DNA from 2 places in the Stenotrophomonas sp. 01N47 genome. Region 1 is predicted to be linked to the other one. Evidence: predicted binding sites of a transcription regulator. Region 1 holds the regulator's gene; the other holds the start of a gene.
The links. The regulator FliA, encoded in region 1, starts transcription of late flagellar genes. The targets are predictions, from matches to a motif close to TAAAGTTTNNCNNNCNNNGGCCGATAA.

Region 1 (3,403 bases):
CCACCGATACGATGCGCATCGGCGCCCGCGAACAGCTGTACGGCTACGGCCGCCAGCTCGGCATCGCCGTGCACGAGGCCAACAGCGGCACCGACCTGGACCAGCTGCTGGAACGCCTGAAGGACTACAAGCTGGTGCTGATCGACACCGCCGGCCTGGGCCCGCGCGACCGTGCGCTGGCCGCCCAGCTGCAGTGGCTGCGCGCTGCCCGCCAGGTCCGCACCCTGCTGGTACTGCCGGCCAACACCAGCTTCGGCGACATGGACGAGGTGGTCCGCCGCTTCGGCGCGGCCAACCTGCAGGGCCTGGTGCTGAGCAAGCTGGACGAGACCGGCCGCTTCGGCAACGCCCTGTCGGTGGCGGTGGACCACAAGCTGCCGATCACCTGGGTGACCGATGGCCAGGACGTCCCGGACGACCTGCACCGGGCCAGTGCAGCCAATCTTGTACTTCGCCTTGAAGATTTGCGCCGCGCGGCCGATATGCCCTGCAACCCGGAGTTGAACCATGCCGTCGCGTGAGTACGCCAAGCTGACCACCACCTTCCCGCTGACGGCGACCCGCAGCGAGCCGCTCGGCCCTGTGCGCACGATTGCCGTGACCGGCGGCAAGGGCGGCGTCGGCAAGACCAACGTGTCGGCCAACCTGGCCGTGGCGCTTGCGGGAATGGGCAAACGCACCCTGTTGCTGGACGCCGACCTGGGCCTGGCCAACATCGATGTGATCCTGGGCCTGAGCCCCACCAACACCCTGGCCGACCTGGTCGCTGGCCGCTGCAGCCTGGATGACGTGATCATCGAAGGCCCGAACGGCGTGCTGGTGGTACCGGCTGCGTCCGGCCGCCGGCACATGGCCGAGCTGGCCCCGGCCGAGCATGTGGGCCTGGTCAACGTGTTCTCCGAACTGGAGCGCGAGCTGGACATCATGGTGGTGGACACCGCCGCCGGCATCACCGATGGCGTGCTGACCTTCTGCCAGGCCGCGCAGGACACCGTGGTGGTGGTCTGCGATGAACCGGCCTCGATCACCGACGCCTATGCGCTGATCAAGGTGCTGTCGCGCGAACGTGGCGTGGACCGCATCCAGGTGGTGGCCAACATGGTGCGCGACCCCAACGAAGGCCGCGTGCTGTACGAGAAGCTGACCCGCGTCTGCGAGAAGTTCCTCGCCGATGTCTCGCTGAACTACCTGGGCTGCGTGCCGCAGGACGACTGGCTGCGCCTGTCGGTGCAGCGCCAGCAGCCGGTGGTGAAGGCCTATCCGTCCAGCCCGTCGGCACTGGCGATCACCGAGATCGCCCGCCGCACCGCCCGCTGGCAGGCACCGACCGAGCCGCGCGGCGGCGTCGAGTTCTTCCTCGAACGCATCATCAAGCAGCGCGGGGTGGCCGCATGAAAGGCGCCGCCCAGTACAGAGAGGTCCAGCGCACGGCGGCCAACGAGGTCATCGCCCAGCACTCGGACCTGGTGCGGCGCATCGCCCACCATCTGGCCGCACGCCTGCCGGCCAGCGTTGAGGTGGACGACCTGATCCAGGCCGGCATGATGGGCCTGATCGAAGCCTCGCGCAGCTACGACGCCGACCAGGGTGCCTCGTTCGAGACCTACGCTTCGATCCGCATCCGCGGTTCGATGATCGATGAGATCCGTCGTGGCGACTGGGTACCGCGTTCGGTGCACCGCCGTGCCCGTGACGCTGCGGCCACCATCCGCCGCCTGGAGCAGAGCACCGGCCGTGCCGCCAGTGCCACAGAAGTGGCCGCCGCGATGGAGATGCCGCTGCCCGAGTACCTGCGCCTGATGGAGGACGCCTCGCGCGGCCAGGTACTGAGCCTGGAGTCGCGCATTGAAGACCAGGGCGAGCTGGACACCGTCGCCCAGGGCGGCCCGACCCCACAGCAGGTGCTGGAGCGCGGTGAATTCGGCCGCGAGCTGGGCAATGCCATCGGCCACCTGCCCGAGCGCGAACAGCTGGTGCTGTCGCTCTACTACGAGCAGGAACTGAACCTGAAAGAGATCGGCGCAGTGCTCGGCGTGAGCGAGTCGCGGGTCTGCCAGATCCACGGCCAGGCGGTCCTGCGCCTGCGTGGCCGACTGAAGATTTTCGAGGCGGCCGACGCCGGCCTCGAGAGCTGATCAACAAAGGAACTCTGCTTTGAACAAGAACATGCGCATCCTGATCGTCGACGATTTTTCGACCATGCGTCGTATCGTCAAGAACCTGCTGGGCGATCTGGGCTTCACCAATACCGCCGAAGCCGAGGACGGGCATGCCGCGCTGTCGCTGCTGCAGAGCCAGCCGTTCGACTTCGTGGTCACCGACTGGAACATGCCGGTGATGACCGGCATCGAACTGCTCAAGGCCATCCGTGCCGATGCCAAGCTGAAGACCCTGCCGGTGCTGATGGTGACCGCCGAAGCCAAGCGCGAGCAGATCATCGAAGCGGCGCAGAACGGCGTGAACGGTTACATCATCAAGCCGTTCACCGCACAGACGCTGGAAGAGAAGCTCGGCAAGATCTTCGAACGCCTGGCGGCCAGCGCTTGATGGATACCACGGTCGACAAGAGCGCCCTCGCCCTGCGCCTGCAGGAAGCCCTGGATGCACTGGAATCCGGCGACGAGGCGGCGTGGCGCCAGCGCATCGACGGCCTGGTGGCGCTGCGCACCCAGCCGATGATGAGCGGCCTTTCGCGGCTGGCCCGCGAACTGGGCCAGGCGCTGGGCGAACTGCCGACCGTGCCCGATGAAGCCGGCGAGCTGGACGATGCCTGCGCGCGCCTGGACCACGTGGTGGCGATGACCGAACAGGCCACGCACCGCACCCTGGACCTGGCCGAAGAGTGCCGCAGCCTGACCGAACAGCTGCGCGCCGACGGCCTGCAGCCGGGCCAGGACGTGCAGCTCGACCGCATCCGCCACAACCTCACCGAGATCGCCCTGACCCAGAGCTACCAGGACCTGACCGGGCAGATCATCCGTCGCGTGGTGGGCATCGTCCGCCGCGTGCACGAAGGCTTCGGCGCGCTCGGCCTGCCGCCGGAACAGCATCGCACCGATCCGGAACTGGCTGGGCCGGCACTGAAGGGACTGGACCGCCATGCGGTCTCGCAGAACGACGCCGACGACCTGTTGTCGGATCTGGGGCTGTAACCATGGGCGCAGTAGCCGACGACATCACTGCCGATTTCATCATCGAGGCCCAGGAGATCCTGGATCGCCTCGGCGAACAGCTGGTGTCGCTGGAACAGGCACCGCAGGACAATGAACAGCTCAACGCGGTGTTCCGCGGCTACCACACGCTGAAGGGCGGCGCAGGTTTCCTCGGCATCACCGCGATGGTCGAGCTGTGCCACGCCGCCGAGGAAGCACTGGGCGCCGCACGCGCCGGCCAGGCCGTCCTG
Region 2 (3,403 bases), on a different contig from region 1:
GCCGAGCGGGGCCAAAGCATGACGATGGTCTGCCAGGGACATGGGCGTTTCCAGGAGGGTGGCGGGCTGTCCAGCATGCCAGTCGTGGCTGTAGCGTGTAGTGCACAGGGCTGCGATGCTGCCTTTCATCCGCCTGCACGCCGAGCACGATCACCATGAATCCCATCCTGCATGTTGAAGTTCCGGTCGCCGATCTCGAACGCGCCGTGGCGTTCTACGAGCACTGGCTGCAGGTGCGCATCGAAGCGCCGATCGACCTGCATGACTGCCGAATGGCCTACCTGTCGTTCAACGATGACGCCGCAGGTGCCAGCATGGCGCTGGTGCACGGCGCCGACTACCTGCCGTCGGAGCAGGGTCCGCGCATCTACCTGGGCGTGGACGATGTGGATCGCAGCCTGCAGCGTGCCCTGCAGGCCGGCGCGGTGCTGTGCTTTGGCCCGGCCGTGGCCGGTGGCTGGCGGGTGGCCGAGATCCGCGACAGCGAGGGCAACCGGATCGCCCTGCAGGCACCCATCAACCCATAGCCGCAAGCACAGCAGCCGAGCATGGCGCGGCGCTACACGGACGTGGCCTGTGATCGCTGCAGCCAGTCGGCGATGGCCGGATCCAAACGCGAATCGTCCGGGAGGCGCATGCCGAAGCCCTGCTGCAGCACCTCGCGCACGTCCTGCACATCGCGCAGCGGGCGCTTGGCCGGTACCTGGCCCGTGCGGTATTCGGTGTAGTTGCCGCTGCCGATGGTGCGCCGCCAATCCGGCCCGGTCAGTGATGCACGCAGTTGGCCGGGGAAGCTCGACTGCGGGTGCGTGCACACGTACCAGTTGCCTACCTCGTTATCGATCGGTGCCGGTGGCTGCAGGTCGAAACGGTACAGCGGCCGCCAGTCGTCACCGGCCTCAGCGGCAAGCATGAAGTCGCCATCGTCCAGGCGCCGCACGCGGTAGCGCTCATGGGGTGTCTCCTGCACTGCGGTCTCATGCAGGCGCAATGGCACGGTCGGGGTCAGGCTGCCGAAGCCGGTATCGACCAGCCAATCCTCGTCCTGCAGACGCACCCGCAGGAGCAGGTGCGTACGCGCGGTCAGCTCGCCCTCTGCAGCCGACAGCAGCACCCGAGCGCTCAGCGGTCGCGCATCGAAGCCCAAGGCCTGCAGCAGGGCCAGGAACGCGCCATTGAGTTCGAAGCAGTAACCGCCGCGCTGCGCGTGCAGCAGCTTGTGCTGGACGCTGTCCAGGTCGATCGCTACCGCGTCGCGCAGCAGGCTGGTCAGGGTCTCGAACGGCAGCAGGGCGTTGTGGCGCTGCTGCAGCAGGGTCAGCCCGGCCAGGGTGAGCGGGGGCGGGGCATCCAGCTGCAGGCGCTGCAGGTAGCGGGGGACGTCGATGGACATGGCAGGCATCACGGGCAGGGGACTCCACTGTGATACCGCAACCGGGGTTGAGGTCAAGCGCGCCCCGACGGTGTCATCCCCCGGTCGTCTGCGGCCGGTACAACAGCGACAACTGCCCGCCGCTCGTGGCAGGAATCAATCCGGGGCTAAAGTTCTGCTGCAACCGGTCGATACAGGTGTGTCCTTCCGCCTGGAGTCTGTCATGTCGGCCGTCGTTCCCCACCTTCGGTCCCTGCGTAGCCGCGTTGCCGGGTTGCGTTCCCGTTTCCCTGGCCTGCTGCGCTGGTTGCAGCCCCATCGGCTGAGCGTCACCGACAAGCTCAAGGCGACCCTGCTGGTCTGCAGCCTGGGCCTGGTGGCCATCGCCGCCGTCCATGCCTGGACCAGCCATGCGAGCATGCAGTCGGCGCGCGATCAGGCCAGCTACCAGCACGGCAGTGACCGCGTCGCTTCGCTGGCAGCGCGGGTGGCCGAGGCCCGGCGCCTGCAGACCCAGTATGCGCGAAGTTTCGACGATGCCGACCGCAGCCAGTTGCTGGCCACGCAACGGACGTTGAAGCAGGATCTGCAGGCATTGCGTGCAATGCCGATGGATGCGGGGCGGCGCAAGGTGCTGCAGGAGATGACCGAGGCCGTTGATGCATTCTCACAGGGCATCGCCGCGTTGTTCGAACGAGTCGATGAGATGGGGCGTGGCGACGCAGGCCTGGCCGCGCAACTGCAGCAGTCCGCCGACGCGGTGCAGGCACAGGTGGACGCGCTGGAGCGCCCCGCGCTTTCCCTGCATGTGCAGCGGATGCGGCGCCAGGAAGCGCTGCTGCTGCTCGATGGCGATTCCACCCACGCCGATCGTGCCAGCGAAGAAAAGCTGCCCTTCGATCTGGCATTGGCGGGCCTGCCCGCCGAGGTGCAGGAGCACGTGCGCACGGGCATGGAGGCCTACCAGGCCGCGCTGCTGGGCTATACCGCCGCGCGCGTCGGCCTGGACGTTGAGGCGCAGTCACTGCTTGAGACCGCGGCGGCTGTGGGCCCGGCACTGGCCGCATTCCAGCAGGCGCAAAGTGCGGCACTGGCTCAGGCGCAGCTTCGTCAGCAGTCGGGCGCTCGTATGGCCAGCGTGCTGTTCGTGGCCACCCTGCTGCTGGTGGCTGGCGTGCTGATCACCAGCCTGGTGCTGGTCGTCCGCGCGGTGCGTCGACCGATCCAGGACACCCTGCGTTTCGCTGGCGATATCGCCGATGACCGGCTCGACACCACGCTGCGCGTGCACAACGTCAACGATGAGATCGGCCAGCTTGCGCAGTGCCTGGTCGACATGCAGCAACGCCTGCGTGCGCGGATCGAAACCGAGCGCGCGGTGGCACGCGGCAACACGCGCGTGCGGCAGGCGCTGGACAGCGCCCAGACCGGCTTGATGGTGGTTGATGCGGAAGGACTGGTGGCTTACGCCAATCCGGCGCTGCTGCAGCTCCTGGATCTTCCCGCAGAGACGTTGCTTGGCAGCGACGCGGTCCGCCTGCATCCGGCGCTGGCGGGACTGATCGGTGTTCGTCAGCGCGAAGAGCGTGAGATCGGCCGCGCCGGTACCCGCTACCAGTTGATCGCCAATGCCATCGTCGAGGACGACCACTTCCTTGGCGTTGCGGTGGAATGGCGCAGCCGCGCGCTGGAAACGCTGCTGGAAACCGAAGTGGCGGCACTGGTCGACGCGGCGGCGCATGGCGAGCTGCAAGGGCGCATCGTACTGGAGGGCAAGCAGGGCTTCGTGCGCACGCTGTCGACCAGCATCAATCGCCTGCTGTCCACCTTCGAGACCAACCTCGGCGATCTGCAGGCACTGCTGGCCGCACTGGCACGCGGTGACCTGAGCGTGCGCCTGGAGGGTGACCTGCAGGGGGTGTTCGCCCGCATGCGTGACGATGCCAACGCCACTGTCGCGCAGCTGGGCCACATCGTCACCCGCATCCAGCAGGCCACGGTCCGCCTGGACGTGGGTGTTGGCGAAATCGT

Region 2: the regulator FliA is predicted to act here: its motif matches at 1,541-1,567, upstream of AC1DKR_RS13965 (methyl-accepting chemotaxis protein).

What each region holds. Positions count from the first base shown of each region.
Region 1 covers NZ_JBFTQU010000005.1:26,912-30,314, forward strand. The annotation lists gene flhF (flagellar biosynthesis GTPase FlhF) at 1-521, shown strand, start outside; gene AC1DKR_RS09960 (MinD/ParA family ATP-binding protein) at 508-1,395, shown strand; gene AC1DKR_RS09965 (RNA polymerase sigma factor FliA) at 1,392-2,135, shown strand; gene cheY (chemotaxis response regulator CheY) at 2,155-2,547, shown strand; gene AC1DKR_RS09975 (protein phosphatase CheZ) at 2,547-3,152, shown strand; gene AC1DKR_RS09980 (chemotaxis protein CheA) at 3,155-3,403, shown strand, end outside.
Region 2 covers NZ_JBFTQU010000006.1:100,444-103,846, reverse strand. The annotation lists gene AC1DKR_RS13980 (transporter substrate-binding domain-containing protein) at 1-42, opposite strand, end outside; gene AC1DKR_RS13975 (VOC family protein) at 156-527, shown strand; gene AC1DKR_RS13970 (arylamine N-acetyltransferase family protein) at 560-1,393, opposite strand; gene AC1DKR_RS13965 (methyl-accepting chemotaxis protein) at 1,596-3,403, shown strand, end outside.